DNA from 2 places in the Cupriavidus sp. WKF15 genome. Region 1 is predicted to be linked to the other one. Evidence: riboswitches for the same ligand, from Rfam matches in the RefSeq annotation. Region 1 holds a riboswitch; the other holds the start of a gene.
What was found. Region 1 has a riboswitch for glycine ahead of gcvT (glycine cleavage system aminomethyltransferase GcvT). Riboswitches for the same ligand answer to the same signal wherever they lie in the genome.
Positions count from the first base shown of each region.

Region 2: it holds a riboswitch for glycine, as region 1 does, so the genes downstream of both, CupriaWKF_RS24655 (D-amino acid dehydrogenase) here and gcvT (glycine cleavage system aminomethyltransferase GcvT) in region 1, are expected to answer to the same signal.

Region 1 covers NZ_CP119572.1:3,577,299-3,592,550, reverse strand. Annotated here, with positions in the region: gene CupriaWKF_RS16765 (YbdK family carboxylate-amine ligase) at 1-940, shown strand, start outside; gene CupriaWKF_RS16760 (hypothetical protein) at 956-1,420, opposite strand; gene CupriaWKF_RS16755 (MBL fold metallo-hydrolase) at 1,562-2,299, opposite strand; gene CupriaWKF_RS16750 (L-serine ammonia-lyase) at 2,385-3,761, opposite strand; gene CupriaWKF_RS16745 (YetF domain-containing protein) at 3,815-4,351, opposite strand; gene gcvP (aminomethyl-transferring glycine dehydrogenase) at 4,455-7,385, opposite strand; gene gcvH (glycine cleavage system protein GcvH) at 7,489-7,869, opposite strand; gene gcvT (glycine cleavage system aminomethyltransferase GcvT) at 7,974-9,101, opposite strand; glycine riboswitch at 9,200-9,333, opposite strand; glycine riboswitch at 9,355-9,443, opposite strand; gene CupriaWKF_RS16725 (glycine zipper 2TM domain-containing protein) at 9,506-9,742, opposite strand; gene CupriaWKF_RS16720 (UvrD-helicase domain-containing protein) at 10,014-12,110, shown strand; gene CupriaWKF_RS16715 (ABC transporter substrate-binding protein) at 12,419-13,561, opposite strand; gene hemN (oxygen-independent coproporphyrinogen III oxidase) at 13,772-15,241, shown strand.
Region 2 covers NZ_CP119573.1:1,584,997-1,600,248, reverse strand. Annotated here, with positions in the region: gene rbbA (ribosome-associated ATPase/putative transporter RbbA) at 1-2,587, shown strand, start outside; gene CupriaWKF_RS24670 (ABC transporter permease) at 2,590-3,714, shown strand; gene CupriaWKF_RS24665 (GntP family permease) at 3,829-5,220, opposite strand; gene CupriaWKF_RS24660 (sigma 54-interacting transcriptional regulator) at 5,509-6,996, shown strand; gene CupriaWKF_RS24655 (D-amino acid dehydrogenase) at 7,000-8,250, opposite strand; glycine riboswitch at 8,393-8,492, opposite strand; gene CupriaWKF_RS24650 (tripartite tricarboxylate transporter substrate binding protein) at 8,805-9,812, opposite strand; gene gudD (glucarate dehydratase) at 9,871-11,232, opposite strand; gene CupriaWKF_RS24640 (FadR/GntR family transcriptional regulator) at 11,420-12,157, shown strand; gene CupriaWKF_RS24635 (aldehyde dehydrogenase (NADP(+))) at 12,303-13,880, shown strand; gene CupriaWKF_RS24630 (IS256 family transposase) at 14,348-15,252, opposite strand, start outside.

The sequences.
Region 1 (15,252 bases):
CGAGATCAGCACGGGCATCTGCCATACCTATGACCAGGCGGTGGAAGAGCTGACCACCATGCGCGACCTGATGGCGGCGGCCTCGCGCTCGCTCAACATCGGCATCAGCGGTGGCGGTACGCACCCGTTCCAGCAGTGGGCCGACCGCATCATCTCCGATTCGCCGCGCTACCAGTACATCTCGGAGCTGTATGGCTACCTGGCCAAGCAGTTCACCGTATTCGGCCAGCATGTCCATATCGGCTGTCCGAGCGCGGACGAGTCGCTGTTCCTGCTGCATGCCATTGGCCGCTACGTGCCGCACTTCGTCGCGCTGGCGGCGTCATCGCCGTACGTGCAGGGCGTCGATACCGGCTTTGCCTCGGCGCGCCTCAATTCGGTGGCGGCCTTCCCGATGAGCGGACGGGCGCCGTTCCTGCTCACCTGGGACGCCTTCACCGCGTACTTCGAGAAGATGCGCAATACGGGCGTGATCGAGAGCATGAAGGACTTCTACTGGGATATCCGGCCCAAGCCCGAGTTCGGCACGATCGAAGTGCGCGTGATGGATACGCCGCTGACGGTCCGGCGTGCCTGCGATATCGCCGCGTATATCCAGATGCTGGCGCGCTACCTGTTGCTGTCGCGCCCGTTCATGCCGCAGGAAGACGACTACCTGGTCTATACCTTCAACCGCTTCCAGGCCTGCCGTTTCGGGCTGGAGGGCGAATACGTGCATCCCAACGAGCTGACGCGCCGGCCGATCGCGGAACACATCCTGTCGATCTGCGACGCGCTGGTGCCGCATGCCGAAGCCCTGGGATCGCTGCAGGCGCTGGCCAATATCCGCGCGCTGGCCGAGCGCCGCGACGGCGACGCCGAATGGCTGCGCCAGGTCGACGCCGACGCGCGCAGCCAGCGTGAAACCGTGCGCCAGGCCTGCGAACGCTGGGCGGCCTGACGCCGCCCGCGGCGCTTACTTTACGGTGTAGCCGCGCCCCTGCATGCACGCGCCCCAGGCCTGGTAGTAGGTCGACATGGCCTGGCCGGTGTTGGCTGCGGCCTGCTGATTGGCGGCCGCGGCCTGCCGGCGCGATTGCCGGTGCGCGACGCCGCCCGCAACCGTGCCAACCGCTGCGCCCTTGCCGGCATCGCCCGCGATTGCGCCTACTGCCGCGCCGGCCGCTGCACCGCGCACACGCTGGCCGCTTTGCGCCTGTGCGGGCGGCGGCGCGGCCGCGGCCTGAGCCGGGTCGACGCCGGTCTGCTGCTTGGCCCAGCTATAGCACGCGCCGTCGTCGCTGGACTGCTGCTGCTGGCTCTGTCCCTTGGCGGGATAGGCAATCGGCTTTTGCTGCGCCTGGGCCGGCACTACGGCCAGCGCCGCCAGCACCGCCGCGAGCGTACCCAATCCACAACGTGCATTCCCGTCAGGCTTCATGGCGAAATCCCCTGTGAGTCGGTCGGCGCTGCATGCGTCACGCTGCAGCGCATCCGGGTGCCGGAGAAATCAGTATTGCAGCAGGTGGCGCGAAGTCAATTCAGAGTTTTTGGAGGGTGGAATAGACGGGTTCGCCGCGCGTCACGCGCCGTGCGGCACGCTTTCGCCGTCGCGCAGCCCGAGCCGCCTGTTGGCCGGCACGGCCACGTCGATCAGCTTGGGCCGAGGCAGGTTCAGGTTGCGCATCATTTCGATGAACTCGTCGCGCGTGCGGCCGGCCACGCGACTGTTGTGCGCGCGCTCCTGCGCGATCGTCGACGAGGTTTGGCCCTTGTAGTCGTGCGCCGGGTAGACCAGCGTGTCGTCGGGTAGTGCAAACAGCTTGCGCGTCAGGCTGTCGTACAGCGTGCCGGCATCGCCCGACTGGAAATCGGTGCGCCCGCAGCCGTCGATCAGCAGCGCGTCGCCGGTGAATACGCGGCGCACCGTGCCGTCCGGCGCGGGCTCTTCCCACAGGTAGCTCATGCTGCCGGCGGTATGGCCCGGCGTATGGATGGCCCGCAGCACCTGCGCGCCGAACGTCAGGGTATCGCCATCGATCAGCTGCTTCTGTGCGGACCTGATGTCGCACCCGGACGGCGCCGCGGTGTGCGCACCCGTCTGCATGGCGACATGGCCGGCCGAGGTGATGTGGTCGGCATGGGCATGCGTCTCCACCACCCACGCAAGGCTGGCGCCCGCGTCGCGCAGCACGGCCATGTCGCGTTCGAGCTGGTGGTCGACCGGGTCGATCAGCACGGCATCGCGCGTGGCGGCATCGATCAGCAGGTAGGTGAAAGTGGACGAGGTGTCGTCGAACAGCTGGTAGAAAGTTTGCATGGCCGCCTCGCTTTTTGCTCTGGTTCTGGCAGGCGCCCGCGGTGGCGCCATGGGGAGACTGGCGCCATGATACGCCGCACCGGGCTCAGCATTCCACGATATTCACCGCCAGCCCGCCGCGCGCCGTTTCCTTGTATTTGGTCTTCATGTCGGCGCCGGTTTCGCGCATGGTCTTGATGACCGAATCGAGCGATACGTAGTGCGTGCCGTCGCCGCGCAACGCCATGCGCGCGGCGTTCACGGCCTTGACCGAAGCCATCGCGTTGCGCTCGATGCATGGGATCTGCACCAGCCCGCCGACCGGATCGCAGGTCAGGCCCAGGTTGTGCTCCATGCCGATCTCGGCGGCGTTCTCGACCTGCGCGGGGGAGCCGCCCAGCACCGCCGCAAGCGCGCCAGCCGCCATCGAGCAGGCCACGCCAACCTCGCCCTGGCAGCCAACCTCGGCACCGGAGATCGACGCATTGAGCTTGTAGAGCAGGCCGATTGCGCCGGCGGTGAGCAGGAACTCCACCACGCCCTGCGCGTTGGCGCCGGGCACGAAGCGGTCGTAGTAGTGCAGCACGGCCGGGATGATGCCCGCCGCGCCGTTGGTCGGCGCGGTCACCACGCGGCCGCCGGCGGCGTTTTCCTCGTTGACGGCGATCGCATAGAGGTTGACCCAGTCCATCACGGACAGCGGGTCGGACAGCGTGCGCTCGGCGCGCTCGGTCAGGCTGCGGTACAGCTCCGGCGCGCGGCGGCGGACCTTGAACGGGCCGGGCAATTCGCCATCCGTGCGGCAGCCGCGCACCACGCAGGCCTGCATCACGTCCCAGATATGCAGCAGGCCGGCGGTGACGTCGTCCTCGCTGCGCCACGTGAGCTCGTTTTCCATCATCAGGCGCGCGATGCTCTTGCCGCTTTCGCTCGCCATCTCCAGCATGTCCTTGCCGCTGCGGAACGGGTGCGGCATCTGTTGCGCCGCCTTGAGCACCTGCGTGTTGGGCGCGCCCGCGGTGACGACGAAGCCGCCGCCAACTGACAGGTAGCGCGCCTCGCGCAGCGACGCTCCCTGCGCGTCGAAGGCGTGGAACTTCATGCCGTTCGGGTGCTCGGCCATGGCCTCGCGGCGATAGAACGCGATGTGTTCCTTCTCGATGAACGGGATCGGGTGGCGGCCCAGCAGCGACAGCGTGCGGCTCGCGCGCAGCGCCTTGAGCCGGCCGTCGATGGTGTCGGGATCGATGGTATCGGGCGCTTCGCCCATCAGGCCCAGCATCACGCCCTTGTCGGTGCCGTGGCCCTTGCCCGTAGCGCCGAGCGAGCCATACAGCTCCACGCGCACGCTGGCGACCTGCGGCAGCAGGCCATCGCGCTCCAGGCCCTGCGCGAACATCAGGGCAGCGCGCATCGGGCCCACGGTATGCGAGCTCGACGGGCCGATGCCCACCTTGAACAGATCGAAGACGCTGACTGCCACGGATCACTCCTGAAGTCATTGCCGCTTGCGGATGGCAAGCGGGCATTGCAGGTTCAAACTGCGTCGTCCTTGCCGACTTCGCTCCAGACCGACGCATCCGGCTTGGGCGGCGCGGCGCCGGCCGGCTGCTGGCGCAGCTTGACCGATACCGTGCCGTCGGTTTCCAGGATGGCGAAATGCACGTCGGCGATGCTGCTGCTGCCGGCGTGGCGCAGTACCTTGTTGAGGTCCTCCATGCTGACGCGCTGGCTGCGCATCACGTCACGCAGCAATTTGCCGTCATGGATCAGGAACTGCGGCCGGCCTTCCACGAAGACCTCCAGCTTGCGGCTGCGCCAGGTCAGATAGGCAAGGCCGGCATTGGCGCCCACCAGCGTGATGGCCAGGATCAGCCCGGCGGTCACGGAGTTGTCCCCGGCGTTCATGGCGTTCTGCACGGCGTTGGACAGTACCAGCAGCAACACCAGGTCGAACGGCGTGAGCTGGCCGATCTGGCGCTTGCCCGACATCCGCAGCAGGGCCAGCACCGCGCCATACACGATCAGTCCGCGCAGCACGAACTCCCACCAGGGGGCACTGAGATTCCACATGCAGCCTCCGCTGTGCTGGTGGCGCCGCGACGCGCGGCGCCCCTGTGTCGAGCATAGCGCGCGCGGCGGCCGTCCGTCACCGGACGCCGGGCGAAGGACGGCCTCAGTCCTGGGCGTACTCGCTCATCGGCACGCAGCTGCAGAACAGGTTGCGGTCGCCGTAGACGTTGTCGGCGCGGCCGACCGGCGGCCAGTACTTCTGCGTGCGCAGCGATGCCACCGGATAGGCCGCCTCTTCACGCGTGTACTTGCGCGTCCACTCGTTGGCCGTGACCACGGCCGCGGTGTGCGGGGCATGCTTGAGCGGGTTGTCCTCGCGGTCGAAGGTGCCGTCGGCGACACGGCCGATTTCCTGGCGGATCGCGATCATCGCGTCGATGAAGCGGTCCAGCTCGTGCAGGGCCTCGCTTTCGGTCGGCTCGATCATCAGCGTGCCCGGCACCGGGAAGCTCATGGTCGGGGCGTGGAAGCCGTAGTCCATCAGGCGCTTGGCCACGTCCTCGTTGCTGATGCCGGTGTCCTTCTGCAGCGGGCGCAGGTCCAGGATGCACTCGTGCGCCACCAGGTCGTGCTGGCCCGTGTACAGCACCGGGTAGTACGGCGACAGGCGCTTGGCGACATAGTTGGCGGCCAGGATCGCGTTCTCGGTGGCGGCGGTGAGGCCGGCCGAGCCCATCATGGCGATGTACATCCACGAGATCGGCAGGATGCTGGCCGAGCCGAACGGCGCGGCCGAGATGCCGCCGATGCCGTTGTCGTCGCGGCGATAGCCCACGCTGTCCTGGTTCGGCAGAAAATCGGCCAGGTGCGCGCCGACGGCCACGGGACCCACGCCGGGGCCGCCGCCGCCGTGCGGGATGCAGAAAGTCTTGTGCAGGTTCAGGTGCGACACGTCGCCGCCGAAGTGGCCCGGCGCGGCCGTGCCGACCATGGCGTTCATGTTGGCGCCATCCACGTAGACCTGGCCGCCGTGCTGGTGCACGATCTCGCAGATCTGCTGCACGCCCTGCTCGAACACGCCGTGCGTGGACGGGTAGGTGATCATGATGGCCGCCAGGTTTTTGCTGTGCTGCTCGGCCTTCTTCGCCAGGTCTTCCAGGTCGACGTTGCCGTTTTCGTCACAGGCGACCACCACCACCTTCATGCCGGCCATCTGCGCCGACGCCGGGTTGGTGCCGTGCGCCGACGACGGGATCAGGCAGATGTCGCGATGGCTTTCGCCGCGGCTGGCGTGGTAGGCGTGGATGATCAGCAGGCCGGCGTATTCGCCCTGCGAGCCGGCGTTCGGCTGCAGGCTCACGGCGGCATAGCCGGTGGCTGCGCACAGCATGTCCTCGAGCTGGTCGATCATCTCGCGGTAGCCCACGGTCTGGTCCAGCGGCGCGAACGGGTGGATCTGGCTGAACTCGGGCCAGGTCACCGGGATCATCTCGCTGGTGGCGTTGAGCTTCATCGTGCACGAGCCCAGCGGGATCATGGTGCGGTCCAGCGCCAGGTCCTTGTCGGCCAGCATGCGCAGGTAGCGCAGCATCTCGTGCTCGGCGTGGTGCGTGTTGAACACCGGGTGCGTCAGGTAGGCGCTTTGGCGTGCCAGGTTGGCCGGGAAGGCGTCCTCGACCGTTGCCTCGATGGCATCGAACGTCAGCGAGGCCGGCAGCGGCTTGCCGTGCGAGAAGATTTCCCACAGCGCCACCACGTCGTCGCGCGTCGCGGTCTCGTCGAGCGACACGCCGATGCGCGTCGCGCCGGCATGGCGCAGGTTGATGCCGCGCTCGGTCGCGGCGGCGTGGATCGCTTCGGTATTGAAGCCGGTCTCGAACGTCAGCGTGTCGAAGAACGTCGCGTTGGTACGCGTGAAGCCGAGCGTCTGCAGGCCCACGGCCAGCGTGGCCGCCAGGCGATGCACGCGCTGCGCGATGCGCTTGAGGCCTTGCGGGCCGTGGTACACGGCGTACATCGACGCCATCACGGCCAGCAGCACCTGAGCGGTACAGATGTTGGACGTGGCCTTCTCGCGGCGGATATGCTGCTCGCGCGTCTGCAGGGCGAGGCGGTAGGCCTTGTTGCCCTGCGCGTCGATGGTCACGCCGACCAGGCGGCCCGGCATCGAACGCTTGTAGGCATCCTTCACCGCCATGTAGCCCGCGTGCGGGCCGCCGAAGCCAAGCGGCACGCCAAAGCGCTGCGAGTTGCCCACGGCCACGTCGGCGCCCCATTCGCCCGGCGCGGCGATCAGCGTCAGCGCCAGCAGGTCGGCGGCCGCCACCACCAGGCCGCCGGCCGCGTGCACGGCGTCGGCAATGGCGCGGTAGTCGGTCACGTCACCATTGACGCCCGGATACTGCAGCAGCACGCCGAACGCGTGGGCCGAAGCTGCGTCGGCAGCGGGGCCGACCTTCACCTCGATGCCCAGCGGCTTGGCGCGCGTGCGTACCACTTCCAGCGTCTGCGGCAGGACGTCGTCGGCCACGTAGAAGGTGTTCGACGCGTGCTTGTTCACGCGCTGCAGCAGCGTCATGGCCTCGGCTGCGGCGGTGCCTTCGTCCAGCATCGAAGCGTTGGCGATATCGAGGCCGGTCAGGTCGGTGACCATCTGCTGGAAGTTCAGCATGGCCTCCAGGCGGCCTTGCGAGATCTCGGGCTGGTAGGGCGTATACGCGGTGTACCAGGCCGGGTTCTCGAAGATATTGCGCAGGATGACGGCCGGGGTCAGCGTGTTGTAGTAGCCCTGGCCGATAAAGCTCTTCAGGACCTTGTTCTTGCCAGCGAGCTTGCGCAGCTTCGCCAGTGCGGCCTCCTCGGCCAGCGGCTCGGTGAATTCGCCCATCGGCATGCCGTCGCGGCGGCGGATGGCCTCGGGGATCACGGCGTCGATCAGCGCGGCGCGGCTGCTGTAGCCGAGCACCTTGAGCATGTGCTGCTGTTCGGGCGTGTCGGGGCCGATATGGCGAGCGGCGAAGGCGTCGCGCGCCTCCAGTTCGGCCAGCGTGGGCCGGTTACCTTGGGCGGCGGTCATGGGAAGCGGGGCGTTCATGGCAAGAACCTCGTTGGGGCGCGGCGGCAGGTGGTCAGCCATGCCGCCGCGCATCGATACAGTGGCCGGCCCATGCTTGGTGCAGGGGCCGGCGGGCGTGGCGTCAGGCGCCGACGCTGGCCTTGTAGGCGTCGGCCGACATCAGGCCGTTGACGTCGTCGCTGTTGGCCGGCTTGAGCTTGAACAGCCACGCGTCGAAGGCGTCGGCGTTCACGCTTTCCGGCGCGGCCGTGGCGGCCTCGTTGACGGCGATGACTTCGCCGGCCACCGGGGCGTAGATGTCGGAAGCGGCCTTCACCGATTCCACCACGGCAAGCGCGTCGCCGGCGCCAACCGACTTGCCCACTTCGGGCAGTTCCAGGAAGACGATGTCGCCCAGCGCGTCCTGCGCATGGTCGGTGATGCCGATGGTCAGGGTGCCGTCGGCTTCGACGCGCACCCACTCGTGCGACTCGGTGTATTTCAGGTCAGCGGGGAAATTCATGAGGGTTCTCCGGATTCAGATTTGTTCTTGATTCGGGCGCCTGCCATCGGTGGATGGGGCAGGCGCGACGGGCGACCGTTGTGGTGGGCCGGGGCGTTGCCGCCTCAGCTCACGAGTGCCTTGCCAATACGCACAAACGGCAGTTTAACCACAGTCGCCGCGAGTTTGCGGTCGCGGATCTCCACCTGGACGGTATCGCCGACCGCCACGCCCATCGGCAGGCGTGCGAAAGCGATCGACTGCGACAGGGACGGGCTGAAGGTGCCGCTGGTGATTTCGCCGTCACCGGCCGCGGTGATGACCTTCTGGTGGGCGCGCAGCACGCCGCCCTTGTCGCGCAGGATCAGGCCCAGGAACTGCTGGCGCTGGCCGGCGGCGGCGAGTGCCGCCTTGCCGGTGAAATCGCGCTCGCTCTGCAGGTCCACGGTCCAGGCCAGGCCCGCGTCCAGCGGCGAGACGTTGATGTCCATGTCCTGGCCGTACAGGTTCATGCCGGCTTCCAGGCGCAGCGTGTCGCGCGCGCCGAGCCCGGCCGGGCGCACGCCTGCGGCATCGAGCTTTTCCCAGACAGCGGCAACGCTCTCGGCGGGCACGACCAGTTCGAAGCCGTCTTCACCTGTGTAGCCGGTACGCGCGACCATGATCTCGCCGATAGCAGGATCCTGCACCACGATGGCGTTGAAGGGCTTGAGGGCGTCGGAAGGCTGAGTGGACGGGAAGGCGCTCCACACCTTGGCGCGGGCGTTCGGGCCCTGCACGGCAACGATGGCCAGCGGCAGCACGCCAGCCGGGGCCACGTCATCGCGGCGCGGGGTGATGGTCACGCCGCTGCCGGTGGCGTCATTGCGCGCGCGGATCCATTCGATATCGCCGAGCGCCGTGCTGGCATTGACGACCAGGCGGAAGCGGTCCTCGGCGAAGAAATATACGATCAGGTCGTCGATCACGCCGCCTTTCTCGTCGAGCATGCACGAGTACAGCGCCTTGCCCGGGGTCTGCAGCTTGTCGACGTTGTTGGCCAGCAGGCCGCGCAGGAACGCGCGGGTATTCGGGCCCGCCAGGTCGACCACGCACATGTGCGACACATCGAACATGCCGGCGTCGCCGCGCACCGCGTTGTGTTCTTCGATCTGGGAGCCGTAGTTGACCGGCATGTCCCAGCCGCCGAAATCGACCATGCGGGCGCCGAGAGCGCGGTGGATGGCGTTGAGGGGCGTGGCCTGGAGCGTCATGGGAATCCTCGGGGGCAATCTCGGTTGCGAAAACGAAAAAAAGGGTCATCCGCCGCAACGCTTGCTTCGCCCGAATGGCGTCGCAATCCGCTGCGGCGGATGACCCCTCTGTCCTCGATACCTGAGAGATTACGAGGCGGCTCTGCCTGATGGCAGGTCCGGTCCTCGCGCGCCCCTTCGGTGGGCACGCTCGCCATCTTAATGGCGGGTGCCGCTCTCCAGAGTGCGGCATGCATCGTGTGCATGTTGCATGCCGATCCGAACGGTCCGTGGTGCCTGAGAGTTTTCGGGTGATACCCCTTCGGCGGCGCAATACTGTGCGCGCTCTCCCGGTCGGATGCGCGCAATGTACGGGAGGGCCCTGCCTTTGTCAACGCGGCAGGCCCGCCCGCTTTCGTCACCCCTTAGCGGTGATGGTGGTTGTCGTCCGTGACCACGTTGCCGACCACGCCGCCGAGCGCGGCGCCGCCGAGGGTACCGACCGCACTGCCGTTGGTCAGCACGGCGCCGCCCACGCCACCGGCGGCCGCACCGATTGCGGTATTACGTTGCTTTGGCGTCATATCGGAACAACCGCCCGCGAGGGCCGCTACTGCCACGCCTACCAGTGTCGCCTTGCCAAGGGCTCGTAGAGTTCTCATGATTGGCTCCGGAAGTGACTTCAAACAGGCCCGGGACGGATCGGAATCCCTCCCGCCTACTCATTAGAAACCGCGATGTGCAGCCGGTTTTTGGGACTTACCAAGTGTTACCCCGGTAACATGCGCGCCAACCAAATACCGGTTTCCGCTGACAGAACCGCTTCTGTCGCGCGTGTTAACATGGCTGGCTTCGCGCCGGCCGCCGACATGCTGCGGCATGTTGCGTACCAGGCGCCTCCGCCGCCCCGCCCACGTCAGACACATCCCACGCATGACCCACGGCCTGAATGCCGCCCAATCCGAAGCCGTCCGCTACCTGGACGGGCCCTGCCTCGTCCTTGCCGGCGCGGGTTCGGGCAAGACGCGCGTGATCACGCAGAAGATCGCGCACCTGATCGAAGACAAGGGCTTCGAGCCGCGCCACATCGCCGCGGTCACGTTTACGAACAAGGCGGCCAAGGAGATGCAGGAGCGCATCGGCAAGCTGATGGAGGGCAAGACCACGCGCGAGGGCAAGCGCCTGCCGCTCAGGCAGCTCACGGTGTGCACGTTCCACTCGCTGGGTGTGCAGATCCTGCGCCTGGAGGCCGAACACGTGGGCCTGAAGCCGCAGTTCTCGATCATGGATTCCGATGACTGCTTCGGCCTGATCCAGGAGCAGCTTGGCACCACCGACAAGAAGCTGATCCGCGGCGTGCAGAGCACCATCTCGCTGTGGAAGAACGGCATGGTCGATCCGGAAGCGGCCATCGCGCAGGCCGCCAATGCAGACGAGCACCAGGCCGCGCTGGTCTACCGCAACTACGTGGCCACGCTGAATGCCTACCAGGCGGTGGATTTCGATGACCTGATCCGCCTGCCGGCCGAACTCTTCGCGCGCAATGAAGCGGTGCAGCTCAAGTGGCAGAACCGCCTGCGCTACTTCCTGGTTGACGAATACCAGGACACCAACGCGTGCCAGTACCAGCTGCTGAAGCTGCTGGCGGGCGGGTCGCACCTGCGCGCGCCGGCGTTCACCGCCGTGGGCGATGACGACCAGGCCATCTACGGCTGGCGCGGCGCCACGCTGGACAACCTGCGCTTGCTCCAGACCGATTTCCCCGACCTCAAGGTCGTGAAGCTCGAACAGAATTACCGCTCGACCGTGCGCATCCTCGAAGCGGCCAATTCGGTCATCGCCAACAACCCGAAGCTGTTCGACAAGAAATTGTGGAGCGAGCACGGCATGGGCGACCCGATCGCCGTGCACCCGATGAACGACGAGGAGCACGAGGCCGAATCCGTGGTGTTTCGCCTGTCAGCGCACAAGTTCGAGCGCCGCGCGCAATTCCGCGACTACGCGATCCTGTATCGCGGCAATCATCAGGCGCGGCTGTTCGAGCAGATCCTGCGGCGCGAGCGCATTCCCTACGTGCTGTCGGGCGGCCAGAGCTTCTTCGACAAGGCGGAGATCAAGGACATCTGCGCCTACCTGCGGCTGATCGCCAACCCGGACGATGATCCCGCCTTCATCCGCGCGATCACCACGCCGCGCCGCGGCATCGGCAACACCACGCTGGAAGTGCTGGGCACGTTCGCGGGCCAGGCCAAGGTGTCATTGTTCGAGGCTGCCATGATGGGTGGCATCGAAGCGAAACTGCAGCCGCGCCAGCTCGAGCCGCTGCGCGTGTTCTGCGAATCGATGGTGCGCCTGGCCGATCGCGCGACCAAGGACCCGGCCAGCGTGGTGCTGGACGACATGATGGAAGGCATCCACTACGAAGCCTACCTGTATGACGCCTTCGACGAGCGCCAGGCCCAGTCGCGCTGGACCAACACGCTCGAGTTCCTTGACTGGCTCAAGCGCAAGGGCACGCGGCCCGAACCGGAGGGCGAGGGCGAAGCCACCGGTTTCGACAATACCGACGGCTTCGGCGACGAAGGCAAGAACCTGCTCGAACTGACCCAGACCGTGGCGCTGATGAGCATGCTGGAAGGGCGCGAGGAAGACCCCGACGCGGTGCGGCTGTCGACGCTGCACGCGTCCAAGGGCCTCGAATATCCGCATGTGTTCCTGGTTGGCGTGGAAGAGGGCATCCTGCCCCATTGCCGCGAGGACGAGGACATGGGTGACGAGAAGATCGAGGAAGAGCGGCGCCTGATGTACGTGGGTATCACGCGTGCCCAGCGCAGCCTGCATATCAGCTGGTGCAAGAAGCGCAAGCGCGCGCGGGAGACATATTCCTGCGAGCCTTCGCGCTTCATCGGCGAGATGAAGCTGGAAGAGGCGCCCGCGCCGAAGGATGAGACACCGGCAATGAGTCCCAAGGACCGGCTTGGCGCGCTGAAGGCTTTGCTCGGCAATGGTGGCAAGGCGGCGCAGGGGTGAGATTTGCGGGAGGCAATATTGCCGATACCAAGCGATATGAACGGGACATGGCCCACGTGCCGGCGCGGGCCTAATATTTTCCGGCGTTGGCGCGGAGCTGTCCTGTGCGGGCGTCGGGCGTCGGGCGGTGACGCGGGAATAGGGAAGGGTTGGGGGTGTCGTGTGTTTCGCCGGCTACGCCGGCGAAACAGCGGCGCCTGCCAAGCACGACAACCCCACCATCACCCATTCCCCGCACTCCGCTTATCGCCTTGATCTCAGGAGCGCACGCCCGTGTATCGGGCCTGATACAAAGGCGCCACAGGGAACTACCGCGCGCCTGAAGCGGCCAGCTGCACGTAGCGCGAGCCGCGCTGGCCCTGCGTGAAGTCGAGCGTGAAATCGCCCACGTCGATGCGTGCCTGCAGCGCGCGCCGCAGTTCCACCGTGCCGTTGCCGTGCCACCCGCCCAGGGCGCGCACCAGCCACGCCGCGCCGATGTATCCGGCGATGGTCGCAGGCGAGGGCGGTTCATCGAGGTATTGCTTCATGCGGGCCACATGCTCCTTGACCACGCGCAGCGTGGCGGCCTGCGGGCCGGGGGCGACCTGCGTCAGCACCATGCCGCCCGGGTAGCCTGCGCCGAGCACTTCGCGCGCGACCGCAGGGCTGACCGCGGACAACCCGACCAGGAATCCGTACCAGCCTTGCGCGGCCAGCGCGCGGCCCAGGCTCGCATAGGCGAGCGTATCGCCCGCCACGATCACGGCACCCGGCCGTTGCGCCGCGATGGTGCGCGCTGCGGCGTCCGGGCTGCCGCCCAGCGGCACCGCGCGCGTGCCCGTCGTGGATTCCAGCCGGGTCAGCCACGATGCACCATTGCCGGACGCGGTGGCGGCGAACTCCGCCGAGACCGCCAGGGCCACGCGGGTCAGCCCATAGTCGCGCAACTGCTTCACCGCGGCGTCGAGCTCGGCCTGGTAGTCGGCCCGCGTGAACCAGACGTTGTCCGCGCTCAGGGCAAGGCCCGAGAGCGGCGCCACGATCTGCACGCCGCGCCGGTGCAGTTCGGGCGAGGCCGCCAGCGCGGGCAGCAACCGGTCGCCCGGACCGAACAGCAATTCGGCATGCTCGCTATCCACGAGCGACAGTGCCTGCGCGAGCGCCGCGCGCGGATCGGCATCGGCGTCGCGCACGACATGCGCGATCCGCACGGGCCCTCCCGTGGCGTTGGCCGCGTCGAACATGACCTTGGCGCCCGCCAGATAGTCGCGCGCCAGATCGGCCTGCGCGCCGCTGCGGTCGAGCAGGTGCCCGACCACGGCAGTGCGCCGGGCCGGTGACTGGGCCAGGACCGGCGGCGTGGCGGCCAGTCCGCCAAGCGCCAGCATCAGCTGGCGGCGTCGCGGGGAGTCTGGCAGCGCTTCGCCGCGCAGCGATGGGTACGGCAAACAGGGCAGGATTGAAGGCATGGGAACACGGTTGGCTGAGCGATCCGGGCGGTGGCTGCCGGAGATGCGGGGCGCAGCGTATCCGGCATCCGTGACAGAAATGTGACGCAGCCCCCCCGCTCACGAGGGGTGTGCGCAAGCATTGCGGCGGTGGTGCTTGACGCGGGTCAAGTCCCTGCACGCGTCGCGGAACTAGCATGGACCGTCAAACTCCCCCATAAGTCCGCCCCCATGAACACGTCATCCACGCCATCCGCGGCGCTCGACCGCCGCGCCTTGTCCGACTTCCGCGCGCTGGCAGGCCGAATCGACGGCAACGGTCCGCGTTATACGTCCTACCCCACGGCAGACCGCTTCCATGGCGGCTTCGACGAAGCCGCCTATCATGCTGCGCTGGCGGACTGCGGCGCGGCGGCGCCGGCGCCGTTGTCGCTGTACCTGCACATCCCGTTCTGCGAGAACATCTGCTACTACTGCGGCTGCAACAAGGTCATCACGCGTGACCATGGGCGCAGCGCCAAATACGTGAGCTACCTAGGGCGCGAAATGGCCCTTGCTGCGGCACACCTTGGCGGGCGCAGGCAGGTGTTGCAATCGCACTGGGGTGGTGGCACACCGACTTTCCTGAACCCGGCCGAGATGCGCCGCTTGATGGCTTCGCTGCACGAGCACTTCGACCTGCCGGCCGACGGCGAGCACTCGATCGAGATCGATCCGCGCCGCGTCGACCACGAACGCATGGCGTTGCTCGCCGAACTCGGCTTCAACCGTGTCAGCCTCGGCGTGCAGGATTTCGATCCCGAAGTCCAGCAGGCCATCCATCGCGTGCAGCCGTTCGAGGAAACCCGGGCGGTGGTCGATGCTTCGCGCGAACTGGGGTTCCGCTCGGTCAGCCTGGACCTGATCTACGGGCTGCCGCACCAGACCACGGCGCGCTTCAACGCGACGGTGGAGCGGGTACTGACGTTGCGGCCGGACCGGCTCTCGGTCTACAGCTACGCGCACCTGCCGCACGTCTTCAAGCCGCAGCGGCGCATCGATGAAAACGCCTTGCCGAGCGCGGGCGAGAAGCTCGACATTCTGGTCTCCACGATCGAGCGCCTGACCGCCGCCGGCTACGTCTATATCGGCATGGACCACTTCGCGCTGCCCGACGACGACCTCGCCGTGGCCCAGCGCGAGGGCCGGTTGCAGCGCAATTTCCAGGGCTACTCCACGCATGCCGGCTATGACCAGCTCGGCTTCGGCATTTCCGCGATCGGAGCCGTGGCGGGACGATACGTGCAGAACGCGCGCACGCTGGACGACTATTACGCTGCGCTCGACGACGGCCGGCTGCCGGTCATACGTGGCTTCGCGATGGAGCGCGACGATCATCTGCGCCGCGAGATCATCGGCGCGCTGATGTGCAACGGCGTGCTCGACATCGCGCAGATCGAGGCACGCCATGGCATCGATTTCGCGGACGTGTTCGCCGCGGAACTCGGCGATCTCGACCGGCTCGGTGTCGATGGCCTGGTCCGCCGCGAGCCGGGCCGCATCGAGGTGACCATGCTGGGCCGCCTGCTCGTGCGCCGCGTGGCCATGGTGTTCGACCGGTACCTGCGCGAAGATGCCGCGCGGCCGCCTGCCGCGCAGCCAGCCGCCAACGACGGTGCCGAGCCGGTGCGGTTCGTGCCGCGGTACTCGCGCGTGGTCTGAACCGGCGGCGC
Region 2 (15,252 bases), on a different replicon from region 1:
GTCCGGCGCGCGCGCGGTACAGGAAGGCGTGGTGGAAACCTTCGGCGGCGACATGCGCAGCCGCAAGCACCGCGACGCCGTCTGCCCGCGCATCGCCTACATGCCGCAGGGCCTCGGCAAGAACCTTTATCCGACGCTGTCGGTGGAAGAAAACCTGCACTTCTTCGGGCGCCTGTTCGGGCATGACGACGCCGAGCGCCGCCGGCGCATCGACGACCTGACGCGCAGCACGGGCCTGCACCCGTTCCTGGCCCGCCCGGCCGGCAAGCTGTCCGGCGGCATGAAGCAGAAGCTCGGGCTGTGCTGCGCACTGATCCACGACCCCGACCTGCTGATCCTGGACGAGCCGACCACCGGCGTGGATCCGCTCGCACGCGCGCAGTTCTGGGAGCTGATCGCCCGCATCCGCACCACGCGCCCCGCCATGAGCGTGATCGTCGCCACGGCCTATATGGACGAGGCACAGCGCTTCGACTGGCTGGTGGCCATGGATGCCGGCCGGGTGCTCGATACCGGCCCCCCCGCCGAACTGCTCGCGCGTACCGGCACCACATCGCTCGAAGCTGCGTTCATCGCTCTGCTGCCGGAATCGCGACGGCGCGGGCACACCGAAGTCACCATCACGCCGCTGGAAGCTGGCGACGAAGCGGACATCGCCATCGAGGCCAGGGACCTCACCATGCGCTTCGGCGATTTCGTCGCCGTGGACAAGGTCAGCTTCCGCATCCGCCGAGGCGAGATCTTCGGCTTCCTGGGCTCCAACGGCTGCGGCAAGTCCACCACGATGAAGATGCTGACCGGCCTCTTGCCGGCCAGCGAAGGCCAGGCCTGGCTGTTCGGCCATGAGATCGATCCGAAGGATATCGATACCCGCAAGCGCGTGGGCTATATGTCGCAGGCGTTCTCGCTGTATGGCGAACTGACTGTGCGGCAGAACCTGGAACTGCATGCACGGCTGTTCGCGGTGCCGGCCGCGGAAATCCCCGCGCGCGTCGCCGACATGGTGGAGCGCTTTGCGCTGTCCGACGTGCTCGACACGCTCCCGGCCAACCTGCCGCTGGGCATCCGCCAGCGACTGTCGCTGGCCGTGGCGATGGTGCACAGGCCGGAACTCCTGATCCTGGACGAACCGACTTCCGGCGTGGACCCGGTCGCCCGCGACAGCTTCTGGCGGCTGCTGATCGGCCTGTCGCGCAACGAGCGCGTGACCATCTTCATCTCCACGCACTTCATGAACGAGGCCGAGCGCTGCGACCGCATCTCGCTGATGCACGCCGGCCGCGTGCTGGTCAGCGACACGCCGGCAGACCTCGTGCGCCGGCGCAGCGCCGCGACGCTGGAAGAGGCATTCATCGCCTACCTGACCGATGCGAGCGCGCCGGCGCCGGCCGAAGTACCGGCCGAAGCCCCCGCCAGGGCCGCGCCGCCCGCGATCAGCGCCGCGCCCGCCGCGCAGCGCCGGCGCTTCAGCCTGCAGCGCGCGTTCACCTATATGTGGCGCGAAGCGCTCGAACTGCGCCGCGACCCGGTGCGCGCCACGCTCGCGCTGGTCGGCTCGCTGGTGCTGCTGTTCGCGATGGGGTACGGCATCGGCATGGACGTGGAAGACCTGCGCTTTGCCGTGCTCGACCACGACCAGACCGTGCTGAGCCAGGACTATGCGCTGAACCTGTCGGGGTCACGCTATTTCATCGAGCGCCCGCCGGTCACGGACTACACCGACCTGGACCGGCGCCTGCGCAGCGGCGAACTGGCGCTGGCCATCGAGATTCCGCCCGGCTTCGCGCGCGACGTGCAGCGCGGCGCGCGGGCGCAGGTCGGCGTGTGGATCGACGGCTCCATGCCGTCGCGCGCGGAGACCGTGCAGGGCTATGCGCAGGGCATGCACCAGGGCTGGCTGCTCGACCAGATGCGCCACCGCTACGGGCAGGACGCCGTGAGCGCCGCCACGCTGGAAACGCGCTTTCGCTACAACCCTGACGTGAAGAGCCTGCCCGCGATGGTGCCGGCGGTGATCCCGCTGCTGCTGCTGATGCTGCCGGCCATGCTGACCGCGCTTGCCGTGGTGCGGGAAAAGGAGCTCGGCTCCATCACCAACCTGTACGTGACGCCGGTCACGCGCACGGAATTCCTGCTGGGCAAGCAATTGCCCTACGTGGCACTGGCCATGTTCAACTTCCTGCTGATGGCCTTGCTGGCGGTCACCGTGTTCGGCGTGCCGGTCAAGGGCAGTTTCCCGACGCTGACGCTCGCCGCGCTGATCTATGCGTTCTGCGCCACCGGCATCGGCATGCTGGCCTCCACGTTCACGCGCAGCCAGATCGCCGCGATGTTCTTCGCGATCATCGGCACCATGATCCCGGCCGTGCAGTTCTGCGGCATGCTGGTGCCCGTGTCGTCGCTGGAAGGATCCGCGCGGCTGGCCGGCCTGGCCTACCCGGCCACGCACATGCTTACCATCAGCCGTGGCGTATTCAACAAGGCACTGGGGCTGCATGACCTGGGCGCATCGTTCTGGCCAATGCTCGTCGCCGTGCCGGTGATCTTCGCCGCCACCGCGGCGCTGCTGAAAAAGCAGGAGCGCTGACCATGCGGCACCTGGCCACTATCTACCGCCTCGGCATCAAGGAACTCTGGAGCCTGGTGCGCGACCCGACCATGCTGGTGCTGATCTTCTACGTCTTCAGCGTGTCGGTCTACAGCGGCGCCACGGCCGTGCCGGAAACGCTGCACATGGCGCCCATCGCGGTGGTCAACGAAGATGCGTCGCCGCTGGCCGAGCGCATCGTCTCCGCGTTCTATCCGCCCCAGTTCGCGCCGCCGCGGCCGATCTCGCCCGCGCAGATGGACAAGGGCATGGACGCGGGCGACTATACCTTCACGCTGGACATCCCACCCAACTTCCAGCGCGACGTGCTGGCCGGCCGCGCGCCCGCCGTGCAGCTCAACGTGGATGCCACGCGCATGACCCAGGCGTTCAGCGGCAGCGGCTATATCCAGCGCATCTTCACCGACGAAGTGAACGAGTTCGTGCAGCGATACCGGGGCGTCGCCACCCCGCCGGTGGACCTTGCGCTGCGCGCGCGCTTCAACCCGAACCTGACGCAGTCATGGTTCGGCGGGCTCACGCAGATCATCAACAACGTCACGATGCTGTCGATCATCCTGACCGGCGCCGCGCTGATCCGCGAACGCGAGCACGGCACCATCGAGCATTTGCTGGTAATGCCGGTCACGCCGACCGAGATCATGCTGGCCAAGGTGTGGTCGATGGGGCTGGTGGTGATGATGGCCGCCATGCTGTCGCTGGTGGTGGTGGTGCGCGGCGCGCTGCACGTGCCGATCGAGGGCTCGCTGCTGCTATTTATGGCGGGGGTGGCGCTGCACCTGTTCGCCACGACGGCAATGGGCATCTTCCTGGCGACCGTGGCACGCAATATGCCGCAATTCGGCATGCTGATGGTGCTGGTCCTGCTGCCGCTGCAGATGCTCTCGGGCGGCAACACGCCGCGCGAAAGCATGCCGCAGATCGTGCAGGACATCATGCTGGCGGCGCCCACCACGCATTTCGTCTCGCTCGGGCAAGCCATCCTGTTTCGCGGCGCGGGGCTGGATGTGGTCTGGAAGCCGTTCCTGGCGCTGCTGGGGATCGGGACGGTATTGTTTGCGCTGTCGTTGAACCGGTTCCGGAAGACGATCAGCCAGATGGCGTGAGGCGCTGGAGAAGGCAGGCTCACGCGGCGGACGTATGGTGAATCGCGTGGGTCCGCTCCCCCTTGTCAGCGCAAGAGGCCAGCGAACCGCCAGGGGCTTTGATGCGGCAAATGGTCAGACCAGGCCGGTCATGTAGTAGACCAGGATGACGAAGAACACCGCCATCGTCTTGATCATGGTGACGGCGAAGATGTCGCGATAGGACTCGCGGTGCGTAAGGCCGGTCACGGCCAGCAGCGTAATCACCGCACCGTTGTGCGGCAGCGTGTCCATGCCGCCGCTGGCCATCGACACCACGCGGTGCAGCACCTCCAGCGGGATGCCGGCCGCCTGTGCGCCCTGGATGAAGGTGTCGCCCATGGCTGCCAGCGCAATGCTCATGCCGCCCGACGCCGAACCGGTGATGCCGGCCAGCGCGCTCACCGAGACCGCCGCGTTGACCAGCGGATTGGGAATGGCACGCAGCGCGTCGCCCACCACCAGGAAGCCCGGCAGCGCGGCGATGACGCCACCGAAGCCGTATTCCGATGCGGTGTTCATGGCTGCCAGCAGCGCGCCGCCCACGGCGGTCTTGCTGCCTTCGGCAAAGCGCTGGCGCACGGTGCCGAACGCGGTCACCACCACCAGCAGGATGCCCAGCAGCAGCGCGCCCTCCACCGCCCAGATCGCAACCACGGAGGCGGTCGGGATGGTCACCGGCTTGGCCAGCCCCGGCAGTTCCAGCGCGCTGGTGGCGCCGTACCACTGCGGGATCTTGCGCGTCAGCACAAAGTTGGCAACACCCACCAGCACCAACGGCGCAAGGGCCAGCAGCGGGTTGGGCAACTGGGCCGTCTCCACCGGTTCCGGCTCATTCAGCAGCGACGTGCCATAGCCCTCGCCCTTCGCCATCGCGGCGCGGCGGCGCCATTCCAGGTAGCCCAGGCCGACCACGATGATGAACAGCGCACCGGCCACGCCAAGGACGGGGGCCGCCCATGCGGTGGTCTTGAAGAAGGTGGTCGGGATGATGTTCTGGATCTGCGGCGTACCGGGCAGCGAATCCATCGTGAACGAGAACGCGCCCAGCGCGATCGCACCCGGCATCAGCCGCTTCGGGATATTGCTCTGCCGGTACAGCTCGGCCGCGAACGGATAGACCGCGAACACGACCACGAACAGCGACACGCCGCCATAGGTCAGCAGCGCGCACACGGCAACGATCACCGCGTTCGCGCGCGAGCTGCCAATATAGCGGATGGCGGCCGCGACGATCGAGCGCGAGTAGCCGGACAGCTCGATCACCTTGCCGAACACGGCGCCAAGCAGGAACACCGGGAAATAGAGTTTCACGAAACCGACCATCTTCTCCATGAAGATGCCGGTAAAGGCTGGCGCCACGGCCGACGGCTCGGTCAGCAGCACGGCGCCGAGCGCGGCCAGCGGGGCGAACAGGATGACGCTGTAGCCGCGATAGGCGGCAAGCATCAGGAATGCAAGGGCAGCAACGACGATCACAAAGGACATGAAGTCTCCGCGAGGATTGTTCTTGGTCTGGGAAATATAGGCCCCGGCGCCCGAAAGTGCCCTGCCAATTTCATTCATGACAGGCAGCGCGGCCAGGCCGCGCGTCCGGGGACCGGGTGACTTCGCACGGAGCATGCCAGCATTAAACGTGACGAATATGCCTCTTACAGCCAGTTTCCCTGCCGCTTCGACCCTGTCGCGTCTTGATTTCGAGACAGTGCGGGACATCCCGCCCATAAGATCGCGCTCGCTTGTGAGACTATTCGTCTCCAATTCGAGAATAAGAACATGGAAACACTGAGCGAAGCCGGGGACAACGTACTGGGCAACTACGATTCCGTGGCGCGCCGCGCGATGGAGTCGCTGTTCCGCACGTTCGAGAATTTCAGCGAAGGCACCATCGTGGTCGATGTGAACGGCCGCGTGGTGTGGATCAACAAGCGCTATGCGGCGCGCTTCGGCTTTGCCGACCCGCGGGATGCGATCGGGCTCGACTGCGAGCGGGTCATTCCCAACAGCCTGCTGCGCGAGGTGGTGGCAACTGGCAAGCCGATCCTGCTCGACATCATGGAAGCCGCGCGCGAGCCGATGATCGTGATGCGCCTGCCGATCAAGGACGATGACGGCAACACCGTGGGCGCGGTGGGCTTCGCGCTGTTCGACGAACTCAAGGCCCTGACGCCGCTGCTGTCCCACTACACGCGCGCCCGCGACGAGCTGGCCGCGACGCGCCGCACGCTGGAGCAGGCGCGCCGCGCCAAGTACACGTTTGCGAGCTTCGTCGGCAATTCGCCGGCCACGCTGGAGGTCAAGCGCCTAGCGCGCCGTGCGGCGCAGGTCGATGCGCCCGTGCTGCTGCTTGGCGAGACCGGCACGGGCAAGGAACTGCTGGCTCATGCCATCCATGCGGGATCGTTGCGCGCCGACCGGCCATTGGTCACCGTCAACGTCGCGGCGATTCCGGAAGCGCTGCTAGAGGTGGAGTTCTTTGGCGCCGCTCCCGGCGCCTACACCGGCGCGGAGCGCAAGGGACGCGTCGGCAAGTTCGAACTGGCCGATGGCGGCACGCTGTTCCTCGACGAGATCGGCGACATGCCGCTCTCGCTGCAGAGCAAGCTGCTGCGCGCGCTGCAGGACAAGGAAATCGAGCCGATCGGCTCGAACCGCATCATCCGTTCCGATGTGCGCATCATTGCCGCAACCTCGGCTGACCTGCCCGCGCTGGTCGAAGCGGGCAAGTTCCGTGCGGATCTCTACTACCGGCTCAATGTCGTGCCGATCTGCGTGCCGCCGCTGCGGCTGCGCCAAGCGGACTTGCTGCCGCTTGCCTACGCGATCCTCGAAGAAATCTGCAGGCGCACCGAACGCGACGCGCCGGTGCTGTCCGACTGTGCGCTCGCCCTGATGGGCGAACACGACTGGCCAGGCAATGTCCGCGAACTGCGCAACACGCTGGAGCGCCTGGTGATGATGCACGACGGCGGCGAAGTCGATGCGTCGATGCTGGCCCCACTGCTGGGCCGGCGCGCGGTCACGGCGCCGGCCCCTGCGTCCGCCCCGGTGCCCGCGGCGAGCGATACGCCGGCGCCACCGGGCTACGCCGACGCCATGGCGCAGTACGAGGCTGCCTACCTGTCGCAGGCACTGGCCGCTAGCCGTGGCAACGTACCGCGCGCTGCCGCGGCCATCGGCATCAGCCGCGCGGCGTTCTACAAGAAGCTGGTGGCGCACCGCGCGGCCGGGCGCATGGCGCCGGCCGGGGTGACAGAGGACTGAGGGTCAGTGAAGCGGATGGCTCGCGGCGATGGTCTGGGCGATCATCGCTGCCGTGGCGGCCGACAGCGTCCAGCCCAGGTGCCCGTGTCCCGTGTTGTAGAACACGCGCGTGGCGCGGCCACGCGAGACCCGCGGCATCATGTCGGGCATCATCGGCCGCAGGCCGGCCCACGGCACCGACCGCGAGGTCTCGATATCGAAGTTGCGCCGTACCCATGACACCAGCGGCGCTATGCGGTCCGCACGGATATCGCGATTGTCGCCGTTGAATTCCGCGGTGCCGGCCACGCGGAAACGGTCGGCCCCAAGCCGGCTGGTCACGATCTTGGCGCTCTCGTCGAGCAGGCTCACATACGGCGCGTTCTTCACGCTGCGCTCGTCATCGAGGTGCACCGTGATCGAGTAGCCCTTGACCGGATAGACATTGAGCCGGTCGCCAAGCATGGCCGCAATGTGACGGCTGCCCACGCCGGCGCACACCACCACCGCCGTCCCCGCGAACTCGCGTTCACCGCCAGCCTGCCCCGAAGCCACGGCGGCTTCCGACGCGGCCACGCGCATCGTGACGCCATCCTTGCGCAGGTCCACCGACTTCACGTTCACGCCATGCACGAACGTCACGCCGAGCCGCTCGCACGCGCGTGCGAGGCCGCGCGTGAACTTGTGAATGTCGCCGGTGGAATCGGACGGCGTGTAGTACCCGCCGTAGTAGTTGCCCTGCAGCGTCGGCTCGATCGAACGGATCTCTTCCGGCGTGACGGCATAGCGTTCCAGGCCGCCTTCCACCAGCATCTGGTTGGTGCGGCCCGCGGCCTCGAAGCTGGGACGGTCGTGATAGAAGTGCAGGATGCCGCGGCGCTCCAGATTGAAATCGATCTGCTCGCGCTCGGCCATCTCGAACAGGTGCTGGCGCGCGGCAATGGCCAGGCGCGTGGTCTCGATGGTGTTGGCGCGGTAGTTGCGCAGGTTGCCGACGAATTCACCGAGCCACGAATACTTGTGCCACGACGGGCGCGGGTTGAGCAGCAGCGGCGCGTCGCGCCTCATCATCCATTTGAGGCCCTTGAGCAGCGTGCCGGCATTGTTCCAGACCTCGGCGTTGCATGCGGAAAGCTGGCCGCCGTTGGCGAACGAGGTTTCCATCGCCGGATAGTGGTGACGGTCCAGCACGGTAACGCGATAGCCCTGTTTCGCGAGGGTATAGGCGGTCGTGACGCCGGTAATGCCGGCGCCGATGACGAGCATGTGAGACATGACAGATTGTCCTGAAGCAAGGATGAATTTGACCGTTGCCGGTCCCCTGCCCCATCTGTCCGCGGTACCTGAGAGCTTGGACATGGCCAGGCCATGCCGTCCCCTTCGGTGGGCGCGAAGCGCCTCTCTCCAGATCTGTACTTGCGACGCCACAGTCCTTGGTGCCTGAGAGTTTCCGGGGCGGTTGCTCCGTCGGCGCCGGACCTGCCTGGCGGCGTTCCGGTCTCTCCTGCGAGGTCGCACGGCGCCGGGGGTTGGTCCGGCGCCGCTTTGCGGCAGGCTTTGAACCTGGCCGCATGGCGATGATATCTGGAAGTGCCCGGGCGCGGGGAATCGGGTTATCCCTAGCAACGCCCAGGCCAAGGCCCTCAGATCACGCCCTGCGCCAGCATCGCATCCGCGACCGAAGTTCCCCGACAGTCAAAACTGCTGCAAACAAATGCGCGGCATCGCTCGCGGCCGGCGGAAATGACAAGGGCGGCCTCATGGCCGCCCTTGTCGAGGCACCCCGCTCCCTTGCGGCAGCGGGACCGGCAAGATGACTCGCCTGCCTACTACTCGATCGTGATCTTGCCCTGCTCGATCACCGACTTCCAGCGCTTGAGCTCCTGGTTCTCGAATTGCACGAACTGCTCGGGCGTATTGGCCACCACTTCGAAGCCGCTTTCAGCCAGCTTGTCGCGCATCTTCGGCTCGTTGAGCGCGCCGACCAGCGCGCCGTGCAGGCGGCTCTTCACGTCGGGCGGCAGGCCGCGCGGCGCAGCGACACCTTGCCACGAATAGACTTCCACGTCCTTCACGCCGCCTTCTGCCATGGTCGGCACGTTCGGCAGCACCGCCGCGCGCTTGTCGGACGTCACCGCCAGCGCGCGCAGCTTGCCGCTGCGGATATGCTGGATCACCGCGTTGATGTTCTGGAACGACACATCGACTTGTCCGGCGAGCAGGTCGGAGATGGCCGGCGCACCGCCCTTGTACGGTACGTGCAAACCCTCGGTGCCGCTCTTCTGCCAGAACAGGGCCGCAGTCAGGTGGTCCGACGAACCGGCGCCCGAGGTCGCGAAGGCGACCTTGCCCGGGTTCTTCTTCATGTAGCCGACCAGTTCCTGCATGGTCTTGGCCGGGAAGTTCGGGTTGGCCACCAGCACATTGGGCGCGCGTACTGCCACGGTGAGCAGGTCGAAGTCCCTGGCCGGATCATAGGACAGGTTCTTCTGCAGGAACGGATTCACCGCATAGACGCCGATCGACGCCACCATCATGGTGTAGCCGTCCGCCGGCGCGCGCTTGACGAAGGTCGCGCCGATCGCGCCCGTCGCGCCGGGCCGGTTATCCACGACAAAGGGCTGGCCCAGCTTCTCGTTGAGCGGCACGGCCAGCATGCGTGCGATGGTATCGGTCGAGCCGCCCGCGGGGAACGGCACCACCACCGAAACCGGTTTTTGCGGCCAGGCCGGGCTGGCCGCCGTGGCCGCGCCGCTCGCGACGGTCACGGCCGCTACCGCTGCCAGGACCATGCCCGCGCCGGCACAGCGGCGCAGCAGCGTGGAAAGATCGATCATTGTTGTCTCCTGTTGAGGTTTGATTGGTCGCTGCCTGCCGGGCCAGCCGACGCGTCCCTTAGCGGACCATGCAGGGCGCCTTGTTGTCGAACTTCCAGCCCGGGATCAGGAACTGCATGGCGATCGCGTCGTCGCGCGCGCCCAGGCCCTTTTCCTGGTAAAGCGCATGAGCGCGTGCCAGCGCCTCCATGTCGAGCTCCACGCCGAGGCCCGGCGTTTTCGGGACCTGCACCATGCCGCCTTCGATCTTCAGCGGGTCGCGCGTCAGGTGCTCGCCGTCCTGCCAGATCCAGTGCGTGTCGATGGCAGTGATACGTCCCGGCGCGGCGGCGGCCACGTGGGTGAACATTGCCAGCGAGATATCGAAGTGATTGTTGGAATGCGATCCCCAGGTCAGGCCCCATTCGGCACACATCTGCGCGACCCGTACCGAGCCCTGCATGGTCCAGAAGTGCGGGTCGGCCAGCGGGATGTCGACCGACTGCAGCCGCACCGCGTGGCCCATCTGGCGCCAGTCGGTGGCGATCATATTGGTCGCCGTGGGCAGTCCGGTCGCCGCGCGGAACTCGGCCATGATTTCGCGCCCCGAGTAGCCGTCTTCGGCGCCGCACGGATCTTCCGCATAGGCCAGCACGCCATGCTTGTCGCGGCACAGGCGGATGGCGTCCTTGAGCAGCCAGCCGCCGTTCGGGTCGAGCGTGACACGCGCCTTCGGGAACCGTTCGTGCAGCGCGAGGATCGCCTCCATCTCCTCGTCGCCGCGCAGCACGCCGCCCTTGAGCTTGAAGTCGTTGAAGCCATAGCGCTCGTAGGCGGCTTCCGCCAGGCGCACGATGGCCTCGGGCGTCATGGCCTCTTCATTGCGCAGGCGGAACCACGCGTTGCCGGCCTCCGGCTCCGTGCGGTAGTCGAGCGTGGTGCGGCGGCGGTCGCCGATATAGAACAGGTAGCCGAGCATTTCCACCGCGTCGCGCTGCTGGCCTTCGCCGAGCAGCGCCGCCACGGGCACCTGCAGGTGCTTGCCGAGCAGGTCCAGCAGCGCGGCTTCCAGCGCCGTCACGGCATGGATGGCAATGCGCAGGTCGAAGGTCTGCAGGCCACGGCCGCCGGCATCGCGGCTGGCAAAGGCGGCGCGCGCACGGTTGAGCATGGCCTGGTACTGGCCGATGGGCTGCCCCACCACCAGTTGCCGGGCATCTTCCAGCGTCTGGCGGATGCCCTCCCCGCCCGGCACCTCGCCCACGCCAGTGTTGCCCGCACTGTCGCGCAGTATGACGATATTGCGGGTGAAGTACGGGCCATGCGCGCCGGACAGGTTCATCAGCATGCTGTCGTGGCCGGCGACCGGCACCACGGTGAGTTCGGTCACGACGGGCGTGGCGGGATGGTCACCTTGGCTGGCGGCTTGTGAAGCGTTCATGCGGGCTGTCTCCAGAATCTGATTGGCGTTCGTTGGCGCGGCGGCGTGGGCCGCGGCATATATCGCTGGCTGCGCATCATCGATCTCACAGCATACGTTATCAGTCGTCGTATGACTTACAACCGAGTATAATGACCACATTCCGGCCAGGTCAAGGCCGCAATTTCCCTACGCCCTTCGCACGCCCATGTCCGACGCCCAGATGACTCCTCCCGCACCCCTGCGCCGCCGCGGCCGCACGCTGGCCGAGGAAGTCGTGAGCGGCCTCACCGAAAGCATCCGCCAGGGCCAGCTCAAGCCGGGCGACAAGCTGCCCACCGAGTCGGAGGTCATGGCCAGCTTCGGCGTAAGCCGAACCGTGGTACGCGAAGCGCTGTCGCGCCTGCAGGCCAGCGGGCTGGTGGAAACCCGCCACGGCATTGGCACGTTCGTGCTGGCGCGCCCGGCGGAAACGTCGTCGCCGTTCCGCATCGACCCCGCTACCATGGGCACTGCCATGGACGTACTGGCCATGCTGGAGTTCCGCGTCAGCCTGGAGGCCGAGGCAGCCGGACTGGCCGCGACGCGCCGCAGCGACGAGCAGCTTGCCGCCATGCGTCGCGCGCTCGACTCCATGGAGCGCAGCGCCACGGAAGGCAGCGACGCCGTCGGCGCGGATTTCGAGTTCCACCTGTCCATCGCCCGCGCCACCGGCAACCGCTATTTCACCGACATCATGGGCCACCTGGGGACCATGCTGATCCCGCGCAGCCGCCTGCAGGTCAATGCGCAGGAACGCGCCCAGTACCTTGAACGCGTGCATTTCGAGCACGAGAATATCTATGACGCGATCGAGCGCCACGATCCCGAAGCCGCCAAGGCCGCCATGCGCATGCACCTGACCAATAGCCGCGAGCGCCTGCGCAAGGCGTCGGCCGCCGCCTGAGCGGCCGCAGCCGGGCGGTTGCGGTCAACCGCCTCATGTCATATGATGTCCTACGAGATGAAACCTCCGCCGCGGCACGCCTGAACGGACCGCTCCGTTCGACGGCGGCCTCCGCTCCTCTTTTCCCTTTGCAGGAAACCCAGACATGACGATTACCGGCGAAATGCTGATCGGCGCGAGCGCCGTGTACGGCATCGACGAACCCTTCTACGCCATCAACCCGGCCACCGGCGAGACCCTGGAACCGGTCTTCCACGGTTCCAGCAGCGCTGACGTGGCGCGTGCCTGCGACCTGGCCGAAGCGGCATTCGATACCTTCCGCGCGACCTCGCCCGAGCAACGCGCGAGCTTCCTCGAAGCGATTGCCAACCAGATCGAGGCGCTCGGCGACGTTCTGATCGAACGCGCCCACGCCGAAAGCGCGCTGCCGCTCGCCCGCCTGCAAGGCGAGCGCGGCCGTACCACCGGCCAGTTGCGCCTGTTCGCCACCGTGCTGCGTGCCGGCCGCTGGCAGGCTGCCACGCTTGACAGCGCCCTGCCCGAGCGCTCGCCGCCGCGCCCCGACCTGCGCATGCAGAAGATCGCGATCGGTCCGGTGGCCGTGTTCGGCGCCAGCAACTTCCCGCTCGCTTTCTCCGTGGCCGGCGGCGACACCGCCTCGGCCCTGGCAGCCGGCTGCCCGGTGGTGGCCAAGGCCCATCCCGCGCACCCTGGCACGTCCGAACTGGTCGGCCGCGCGATCCGCCAGGCCGTGGCCGATGCCGGCCTGCCCGAAGGCGTGTTCTCGCTGCTGACCGGCGCAGGCCACACCGTCGGCACGGAACTGGTGGCCCATCCGGCCATCCAGGCTGTGGGCTTTACCGGCTCGCGCGCCGGCGGCCTGGCACTGATGCAGGTCGCCAGCAACCGCGGCCAGCCGATCCCGGTCTACGCGGAAATGAGCAGCATCAACCCGGTCTTCCTGCTGCCCGAAGCGCTGGCGGCACGCGGCGAAGCCATCGCGCGCGACCTGGCCGATTCGCTGGTGCTCGGCGTGGGCCAGTTCTGCACCAACCCCGGCCTGCTACTCGCCCTTGAAGGCCCGGCACTCGACAGGTTCCGCGCGGCAGCCGGCGCTGCCGTGACGGCAAAGCCGGCCGGCACCATGCTGACGCCGGGCATCCAGCACGCATTCGAACACGGCATCAGCAAGCTGTCGGACATCGACGGCCTCGCGCGTATCGTGAGCGGCCAGGCCAGCACGGGCCCGAACCAGGCCCGCGCGGCGGTCTTCGAGACCACGGCGCAGCACTTCATCGCCGACCCGCGCATGCATGCCGAAGTGTTCGGCCCGTCCACCGTGCTGGTGGCCTGCCGCGATGTCGAGGACATGCTCGCCGTCACGCGCGAACTGGAGGGCCAGCTGACCGCCACCGTCCAGGCTGACCGCGGCGATTACGCCGTGGCCGCGCAACTGCTGCCGCTGCTGGAGCGCAAGGTCGGACGCGTGCTGTTCAACGGCTATCCGACCGGCGTGGAAGTGTCATATGCCATGGTCCACGGCGGGCCTTTCCCGGCCACGTCCGACACGCGCACGACCTCGGTCGGCACCACCGCGATCGACCGCTTCGTGCGTCCGGTGTGCTACCAGAACGTGCCTGCCGAACTGCTGCCGGCCGCGCTGCAGGACGGCAATCCGCTGGCGCTGTGGCGGCTGAAGGACGGCGAGCCGGCACGCGCCTGAGCTTGCCGCGCACGGTCAGAACAGCATATCGAGCAGCGCGAACAACTCGGCGTCCGCCCTGGCCGCCGAGCGCGAGCGCCGGCGCACCTCGAGCAACCTTCTGAATATCTCTTGGCGTGACCACTCTCTAGAAGCCTCAATGATTCGAGGCTTGCGATACTCTTCGAACAAGGCTTGGGGTGTGGGGGGCACGCCTTTCTTTATGAATCCGTTTGGAAGGAGGTCGAAAACATTCGTAGTTGTATTCCAGTCTCTCACTTCAGTGATAAGGCACCGAATAAACTTTTCATAAGATATACCTTGCATCTGTAGGTTGAGGGTCGGCAAAGGCAAGTTGTTGTTACACATTTGCCATCCAAGGGGCGAGCTAACCTGTAGCACCGCCTGGACGTAGGTAGTCAGTAAATCTAACAGCGTGCATCCGGGAGGTGTCAGGAATTTTGTGTGCTGAGGTCGGTTAAAAAATCTCAGCTCATGGCGGAGGTGAATCGCTCGCCAAACAGAATGGCGAACTGATTGACTGCTTGCCGCCAGGTGATAGGTGGCATCTTCCAATCCTTTTCGATGTTGCGCAAGGCCAGATACAGCAGTTTGCTGGCGGCCTCGTCGCTGGGGAAGTGGCCGCGATTCTTGACGATCTTGCGCAACTGCATGTGCATGCTCTCGATGGCGTTTGTCGTATAGATGATTCGACGCACCTCAGGCGGATAGACGAAGAAGGGAATCACCTGTTCCCATTGGCGCTGCCACATGGCCGCGACGGTAGGGAATTTGCGTCCCCACTCACTTCCCGCAAAGGTGTCGAGCGCTGCGGCCGCCGCCTCGGCCGTGGCGGCCTGATAGATCGGCTTGAGCGCGGCAGCCAACGGCTTACGGTCCTTCCAGCTCGCCAGATTCAGCGAATTGCGGATCAGATGCACGATGCAGGTCTGGATTTGCGCGGCCGGATAGACCGCCTCGATCGCCTCGGGGAAGCCGCGCAAGCCGTCGACCACCGCGATCAGGACGTCGTGCAAGCCGCGGTTCTTCAGTTCGTTGAAGACCTTCAGCCAGAACTTGGCGCCTTCGGTTTGCTCGATCCACAGACCTAGCACTTCCTTGCGGCCGTCGGCGCGGATGCCCAGCGCCAGATAGACCGCCTTGTTCTTGACCGTGCCTTCGTCGCGAATCTTCAGTCGTAGCGCGTCAAAGTACACGATCGGATACATGGCCTCGAGCGGGCGTTGCTGCCATTGCTCGACGTCAGCCAGCACCTCGTCGGTGACCGTGGAAATCAGATCGGGCGATACCTGCAGCCCGTACAGCTCCAGCAGATGGCCCTGAATCTCGCGCACGCTCATGCCGCGCGCATACATGCTGATGACGTGGTCGT